One region of the Streptomyces sp. NPDC017993 genome, then DNA from elsewhere that is predicted to be linked to it. Evidence: predicted binding sites of a transcription regulator. Region 1 holds the regulator's gene; each other region holds the start of a gene.

Region 1 (2,267 bases):
CCCCGGTACGTACACCGCGTCCTCGCCGCCGAGGGCGAGCAGCCGGTCCAGCGCCGCGGGCCACCGCGGCGGCTGCGCGTCCGGGCCGGCCTGCGGCTCGCCGGACTCCTCGACCAGGTCGCCGCAGAAAACGATCTCGGCGGCACCGTGCCGGCCAGGCACCAGGACGGCCAAGTCGTGGGCGGTGTGACCGGGGCCGACGTTGGCGAGCAGCACCGACCGGCCACCGAGATCGACGGTCAGTTCGCCGTGCACGAGGTGGTGCGGGCGGACGAGCAGATCGGCGGCCTCGGCCGCGGCGTCCGGATCGACGCCGTGCCGTACCGCGGACAGCCGCAGCGCGTCCCGTTCGCGCAGCAGCAGCTCGTCGAGACCGGCGGCGCCGAAGACCTCGACGCCGGCGAAGGCGGCGGTGCCCAGCACATGATCGAAATGCGGGTGGGTGAGAGCGACATGTGTCACTTCCCTGCCGAGCACGCCGCGGATCGCGCGCCGCAGATCCGCGCCGTCGCGCAGCGTCGCGCCGGTGTCGACGATCATCACGCCGGTGGATCCGGCGATGACACCGATGGTTTCGTCCCACCCGGGCATCCGCCGCCTGGCGATACCGTCACCGAGCCGTTCCCATCCCGCCTCTTCCCAAGCAGTGCCCATACCGAGACGCTAGCTCCATCGCGATAGCGTTGCCCGGCAGACCTGATGATCACCACCCTGGGGTAGGGACTCGGTACGGCCGGCCTTGCCCAAGCCTTGCTACCCGGCCGTACACTGGCTCAGGGCCTGGCACTCGGCCCGTGTGAGTGCCAGGGAAGACGAAGCGGCAGGACGCCCGGACAGGAGGTGCGCGGGGATGCTCAGTGAGCGCAGGCTCGAAGTGCTGCGCGCCATCGTTCAGGACTATGTCGGGACGGAGGAGCCGGTCGGCTCCAAGGCGCTCACCGAACGCCATCAGCTCGGGGTCTCCCCGGCCACGGTCCGCAACGACATGGCGGCCCTGGAGGACGAGGGATTCATCGCGCAGCCGCACACCAGCGCGGGGCGGATTCCCACCGACAAGGGATACCGCCTGTTCGTGGACAAGTTGGCGGGCGTCAAGCCGCTGTCCTCCCCGGAGCGGCGGGCCATCCAGAATTTCCTCGACGGCGCCGTCGACCTCGACGACGTGGTGGGCCGTACGGTCCGGCTGCTGGCGCAGCTGACCCGGCAGGTCGCGGTCGTGCAGTACCCGTCGCTGACGCGGTCCACGGTGCGGCATGTCGAACTGCTGTCGCTGGCGCCGGCCCGGCTGATGCTCGTCCTGATCACGGACACCGGCCGGGTCGAGCAGCGGCTGGTCGACTGCCCGTCGCCGTTCGGTGAGGCGTCGCTGGCGGATCTGCGGGCCCGGCTGAACAGCCGCGTCGTGGGGCGCCGATTCGCGGATGTGCCGCAGCTGGTGCAGGATCTCCCGGAATCCTTCGAGCAGGACGACCGCGGCACCGTCTCGACGGTGCTGTCGGTGCTGCTGGAGACTTTGGTGGAGGAGACCGAGGAGCGTCTGGTGATCGGCGGAACCGCCAATCTCACGCGCTTCGGTCACGACTTCCCGCTGACCATCCGGCCGGTGCTGGAGGCCCTTGAGGAGCACGTGGTGCTGCTCAAGCTGCTCGGGGAGGCCAAGGACTCGGGCATGACCGTACGTATCGGGCATGAGAATGCCCATGAAGGCCTGGCGTCCACATCGGTCGTCGCGGTCGGCTACGGTTCGGGCGACGAGGCAGTCGCCAAACTCGGCGTGGTCGGACCGACCCGCATGGACTACCCCGGAACGATGGGAGCGGTACGCGCAGTGGCACGTTACGTCGGACAAATCCTCGCGGAGTCGTAAGTGGCCACGGATTATTACTCGGTCCTCGGCATCAGCCGTGACGCCTCGCAGGACCAGATCAAGAAGGCATTCCGCCGGCTGGCGCGTGAGCTGCACCCGGACGTGAACCCGGATCCGAAGACCCAGGAGCGGTTCAAGGAGATCAACGCCGCTTACGAGGTGTTGTCGGACCCGCAGAAGAAGCAGGTCTACGACCTCGGCGGCGACCCCCTCTCGCAGGCGGGCGGCGGCGGTGCGGGAGCGGGCGGCTTCGGCGCCGGCTTCGGCAACTTCTCCGACATCATGGACGCCTTCTTCGGCACGGCCTCGCAGCGCGGCCCGCGCTCGCGGACCCGCCGCGGCCAGGACGCCATGATCCGTCTGGACATCGACCTCAACGAAGCCGCCTTCGGCACGACCA
Region 2 (2,267 bases), on a different contig from region 1:
AGGATCCAGCGCTTGGCGCCGTACATGTCGGCGCCGAAGAAGGCCGGTGCCATCAGCACGACCAGCGCGACCACCATCGTCAGATAGATGTAGCGCTGCAGGATCCGGTGGTCGCGCAGGAGCATCAGGATGGCGATGCAGACCGCCACGCCGATCACCGTCCACACCAGCTGGCCGTCCGCGGCCTGGGCCGTTTCCAGCCGAGGGTCCTCGGCGTAGGTGATGTCCAGGCGGTGCAGCAGGACGAGGCCCAGACCGCTCAGGAGGGTGGCCAGCGGCAGGATCAGCGGATCGGCGCGCGGGGCGAAGCGCCGGATCACCAGATGCGGGATCAGCGCCACGAAGAACATGGTGGCGGCGAACGCGGTCAGGCCCTCGGGCAGCCGGCCGGTCATCGCCAGGCCGGTGCTGACGTAGCCGAACACCACGATCAGTACGACGAAGCCGAGCAGCCACGCCTCGGTTCTGCGGCGGTTCGGTGCCTGGGCGAGCGCGGCGAAGGTCATCGTGCGCTCGGCGTCGCTCTCCGGCACGCCGGCCGCCCGGCGCGCGCTGGTCGGTCCACGCACGGTTTTCCTCCGCCATCGGTCGTCGGAGCCGCGGCCCCGGACCGCTCTGTCCGGTCAGGACACTCCGGACAGAGCGGTCCGGGCATCGGCTCGGCAGTCGGGGAGGTAGACGGGGCAGTCGCGGGGAGGGTTGCGACGGAGGGGAAGGTGTGGCCGATTCGGTGCAGGCCAGGGGCCGGCGGGGGCGGCCGGTGCGCGGGTGCGGCCCGGCGGTGGAGAGGGCCGCGTCAACCTGCTGCGCGCGACGCGCGCAGCACAACTGGCACTCCGCTTGACCGAGTGCTAACCGCGTCATAGTCTCGGCGTTGGCACTCTCCGCAGGGGAGTGCTAAACACGGCGACGGGCTGTTCCGGCACCCGCGACGACGGATCTACCTGGTCGCCACCTCAGACAGTTAACCCCGTGAGATCTCCGAAGGGGGAGGTCGGATCGTGACGACCGCCAGCACCAAGGTTGCCATCAAGCCGCTCGAGGACCGCATTGTGGTCCAGCCGCTCGACGCCGAGCAGACCACGGCCTCTGGCCTGGTCATTCCGGACACTGCCAAGGAGAAGCCCCAGGAGGGCGTCGTCCTGGCCGTGGGCCCGGGTCGCTTCGAGGACGGCAACCGTCTTCCGCTCGACGTTTCCGTCGGCGACGTCGTGCTTTACAGCAAGTACGGCGGCACCGAGGTGAAGTACAGCGGCGAGGAGTACCTCGTCCTCTCGGCTCGCGACGTTCTCGCGATCGTCGAGAAGTAATTCACCCAGAATTGCCTAGATCTGCGCCCCTGGTTCCCGCGTCTAAACACCCGGGGCAGGGGCGCAGTTCGTTTGAGCGATAGCGGCCACCGCTGCGTGGCCGAGGATCGCAACGAGAGGACTTGAAGCAACCCATGGCGAAGATCCTGAAGTTCGACGAGGACGCCCGTCGCGCCCTCGAGCGCGGCGTCAACAAGCTTGCCGACACGGTCAAGGTGACGATCGGCCCCAAGGGCCGCAACGTCGTCATCGACAAGAAGTTCGGCGCCCCGACCATCACCAACGACGGTGTCACCATCGCCCGTGAGGTCGAGGTCGACGACCCGTACGAGAACCTCGGCGCCCAGCTCGTGAAGGAGGTGGCGACCAAGACCAACGACATCGCTGGTGACGGCACCACCACCGCCACCGTGCTGGCCCAGGCGCTGGTCCGCGAAGGCCTGCGCAACGTCGCCGCGGGCGCCTCCCCGGCCGCCCTCAAGAAGGGCATCGACGCCGCGGTGAAGGCCGTGTCCGAGGAGCTCCTCGCGACCGCCCGCCCGATCGACGACAAGTCCGACATCGCCGCCGTGGCCGGCCTGTCCGCCCAGGACAAGCAGGTCGGCGAGCTCATCGCCGAGGCGATGGACAAGGTCGGCAAGGACGGTGTCATCACCGTCGAGGAGTCCAACACCTTCGGTCTGGAGCTGGACTTCACCGAGGGCATGGCCTTCGACAAGGGCTACCTGTCGCCCTACATGGTCACCGACCAGGAGCGTATGGAGGCCGTCCTCGACGACCCGTACATCCTGATCCACCAGGGCAAGATCGGTTCGATCCAGGACCTGCTGCCGCTGCTGGAGAAGGTCATCCAGGCCGGCTCCTCCAAGCCGCTGCTGATCATCGCCGAGGACGTCGAGGGCGAGGCCCTGTCGACCCTGGTCGTGAACAAGATCCGTGGCACCTTCAACGCCGTGG
Region 3 (2,267 bases), on a different contig from region 1:
CGCCCTCGAGGTCGAGCTTCTCGAAGACCGAGGAAGCCTGGAGAAGGGCGACGCCACCGCCGGCGACGATGCCCTCCTCGACGGCCGCCTTCGCGTTGCGAACGGCGTCCTCGATGCGGTGCTTGCGCTCCTTGAGCTCGACCTCGGTGGCGGCACCGGCCTTGATGACGGCCACGCCGCCGGCCAGCTTCGCCAGGCGCTCCTGGAGCTTCTCGCGGTCGTAGTCCGAGTCCGAGTTCTCGATCTCGGCGCGGATCTGGTTCACCCGACCCTGAACCTGCTCGCTGTCACCGGCACCGTCGACGATGGTGGTCTCGTCCTTGGTGATGACGACCTTGCGGGCGCGGCCCAGCAGGTCGACGCCGGCGTTCTCCAGCTTGAGGCCGACCTCCTCGGAGATGACGGTGCCACCGGTGAGGATGGCGATGTCGCCGAGCATGGCCTTGCGGCGGTCACCGAAGCCCGGGGCCTTGACGGCGACGGACTTGAAGGTGCCACGGATCTTGTTGACGACCAGGGTCGACAGGGCCTCGCCCTCGACGTCCTCGGCGATGATCAGCAGCGGCTTGCCGGACTGCATGACCTTCTCCAGGAGCGGCAGCAGGTCCTTGACGTTGCCGATCTTGGAGTTGACGATCAGGATGTACGGGTCGTCGAGCGACGCCTCCATACGCTCCATGTCGGTGGCGAAGTACGCCGAGATGTAGCCCTTGTCGAAGCGCATGCCCTCGGTGAGTTCCAGCTCCAGACCGAAGGTCTGGGACTCCTCGACGGTGATGACGCCTTCCTTGCCGACCTTGTCCATCGCCTCGGCGATGAGCTCGCCGATCTGGGTGTCAGCGGCGGAGATGGAGGCGGTGGAGGCGATCTGCTCCTTGGTCTCCACATCCTTGGCCTGCTCCAGCAGAGCGGCGGAGACGGCCTCGACGGCCTTCTCGATGCCGCGCTTGAGGGCCATCGGGTTGGCGCCGGCGGCTACGTTGCGCAGGCCCTCGCGGACCAGCGCCTGCGCCAGGACGGTCGCGGTCGTCGTGCCGTCACCGGCGACGTCGTCCGTCTTCTTCGCGACCTCCTTGACCAGCTCGGCGCCGATCTTCTCGTACGGGTCCTCGAGCTCGATCTCCTTGGCGATGGAAACACCATCGTTGGTGATCGTGGGGGCGCCCCACTTCTTCTCGAGGACGACGTTGCGGCCCTTGGGGCCGAGGGTGACCTTGACGGCGTCGGCGAGCTGGTTCATCCCGCGCTCGAGACCGCGCCGTGCCTCCTCGTCGAACGCGATGATCTTGGCCATGTGAAGTGGTCCTCCCGGACAGGGGTGGATTGCTCCGGACCGCGCTGGCGCCCGCGACGGACGGTCTGCGAGCCTGTGGTTCCTTGCCCCACCGGCCTGCCGACCTCACCGAGTCGGTCCTTAACTGTCACTCTCACTCGGAGAGTGCTAACGCAATGATTAGCACTCGGGGGGTGCGAGTGCAAGCGCCTCCCGCGATGGCCCACCCTCCGGACGCACACCGGACGCACACCGGAACGCACAGCAGAGGGTCCGCACCCCCTCAGGGATGCGGACCCTCATCACGCTGCAGTAGGTCGGCGCTTCAGCCGGCCACCCGGACCATGTCCGCCTGCGGCCCCTTCTGGCCCTGCGAGATCTCGAACTCGACCCGCTGACCCTCCTCAAGGGTGCGGTAGCCGTCCATCTGGATCGCGCTGTAGTGGACGAAAACATCCGCACCACCGTCGACCGCGATGAAGCCGTACCCCTTCTCCGCGTTGAACCACTTGACGGTGCCCTGAGCCATGCCTAACTCCCCTATTACTGGCCCTTGCACAGGACCGCACTCCGCGGACCCGGGTCAGACCTCACCCCCCGAAAGGCCCGCGGGGTGTGCGCCGGAACGCGTCGACCGCCGCTGAATGTATCTGCACCACTGCCCAGCGCAACAGGTCAATCGGACGAGAATTCTGGCGCCGGAGAATCGGCAATATGCGGTGAAACACCGTTTTCCCTGGGCAAGCCGGGCCGGGCATAACGCACCTGGGCGACAAATGCCGCACACACTTCGGGCACAACTCGGCGCGGCCTCATATGCGTTCGGCATGCGCGCGGAGCGGGATCAGCGCCATGGTATCCCCTTTCACAGAACGGAATTGCCCCGTCCGCTTTTCGGCGGACGGGGCAATTCAAGTCAAGCGAGAGGCGAGATGGCGCGAATTAGCACCCGCCGGCCACTGCCGGAATGATCGAGACGCCCGCGCCGTCCGGC

What was found. The regulator HrcA, encoded in region 1, represses chaperone genes, less so after heat shock. The targets are predictions, from matches to a motif close to TTNGCACTCNGNNNNNCNGAGTGCNAA.
Region 2: a site for HrcA is predicted at 829-855, ahead of groES (co-chaperone GroES). Genes of this name have one in related genera too.
Region 3: a site for HrcA is predicted at 1,419-1,445, ahead of groL (chaperonin GroEL). Genes of this name have one in related genera too.

What each region holds. Positions count from the first base shown of each region.
Region 1 covers NZ_JBIRGO010000012.1:42,817-45,083, forward strand. The annotation lists gene ACH4FH_RS22525 (MBL fold metallo-hydrolase) at 1-654, opposite strand, end outside; gene hrcA (heat-inducible transcriptional repressor HrcA) at 851-1,867, shown strand; gene dnaJ (molecular chaperone DnaJ) at 1,868-2,267, shown strand, end outside.
Region 2 covers NZ_JBIRGO010000001.1:248,854-251,120, forward strand. The annotation lists gene ACH4FH_RS01275 (FtsW/RodA/SpoVE family cell cycle protein) at 1-506, opposite strand, end outside; gene groES (co-chaperone GroES) at 1,002-1,310, shown strand; gene groL (chaperonin GroEL) at 1,445-2,267, shown strand, end outside.
Region 3 covers NZ_JBIRGO010000005.1:27,186-29,452, reverse strand. The annotation lists gene groL (chaperonin GroEL) at 1-1,294, opposite strand, end outside; gene ACH4FH_RS09800 (cold-shock protein) at 1,599-1,802, opposite strand; gene ACH4FH_RS09795 (MoaD/ThiS family protein) at 2,216-2,267, opposite strand, start outside.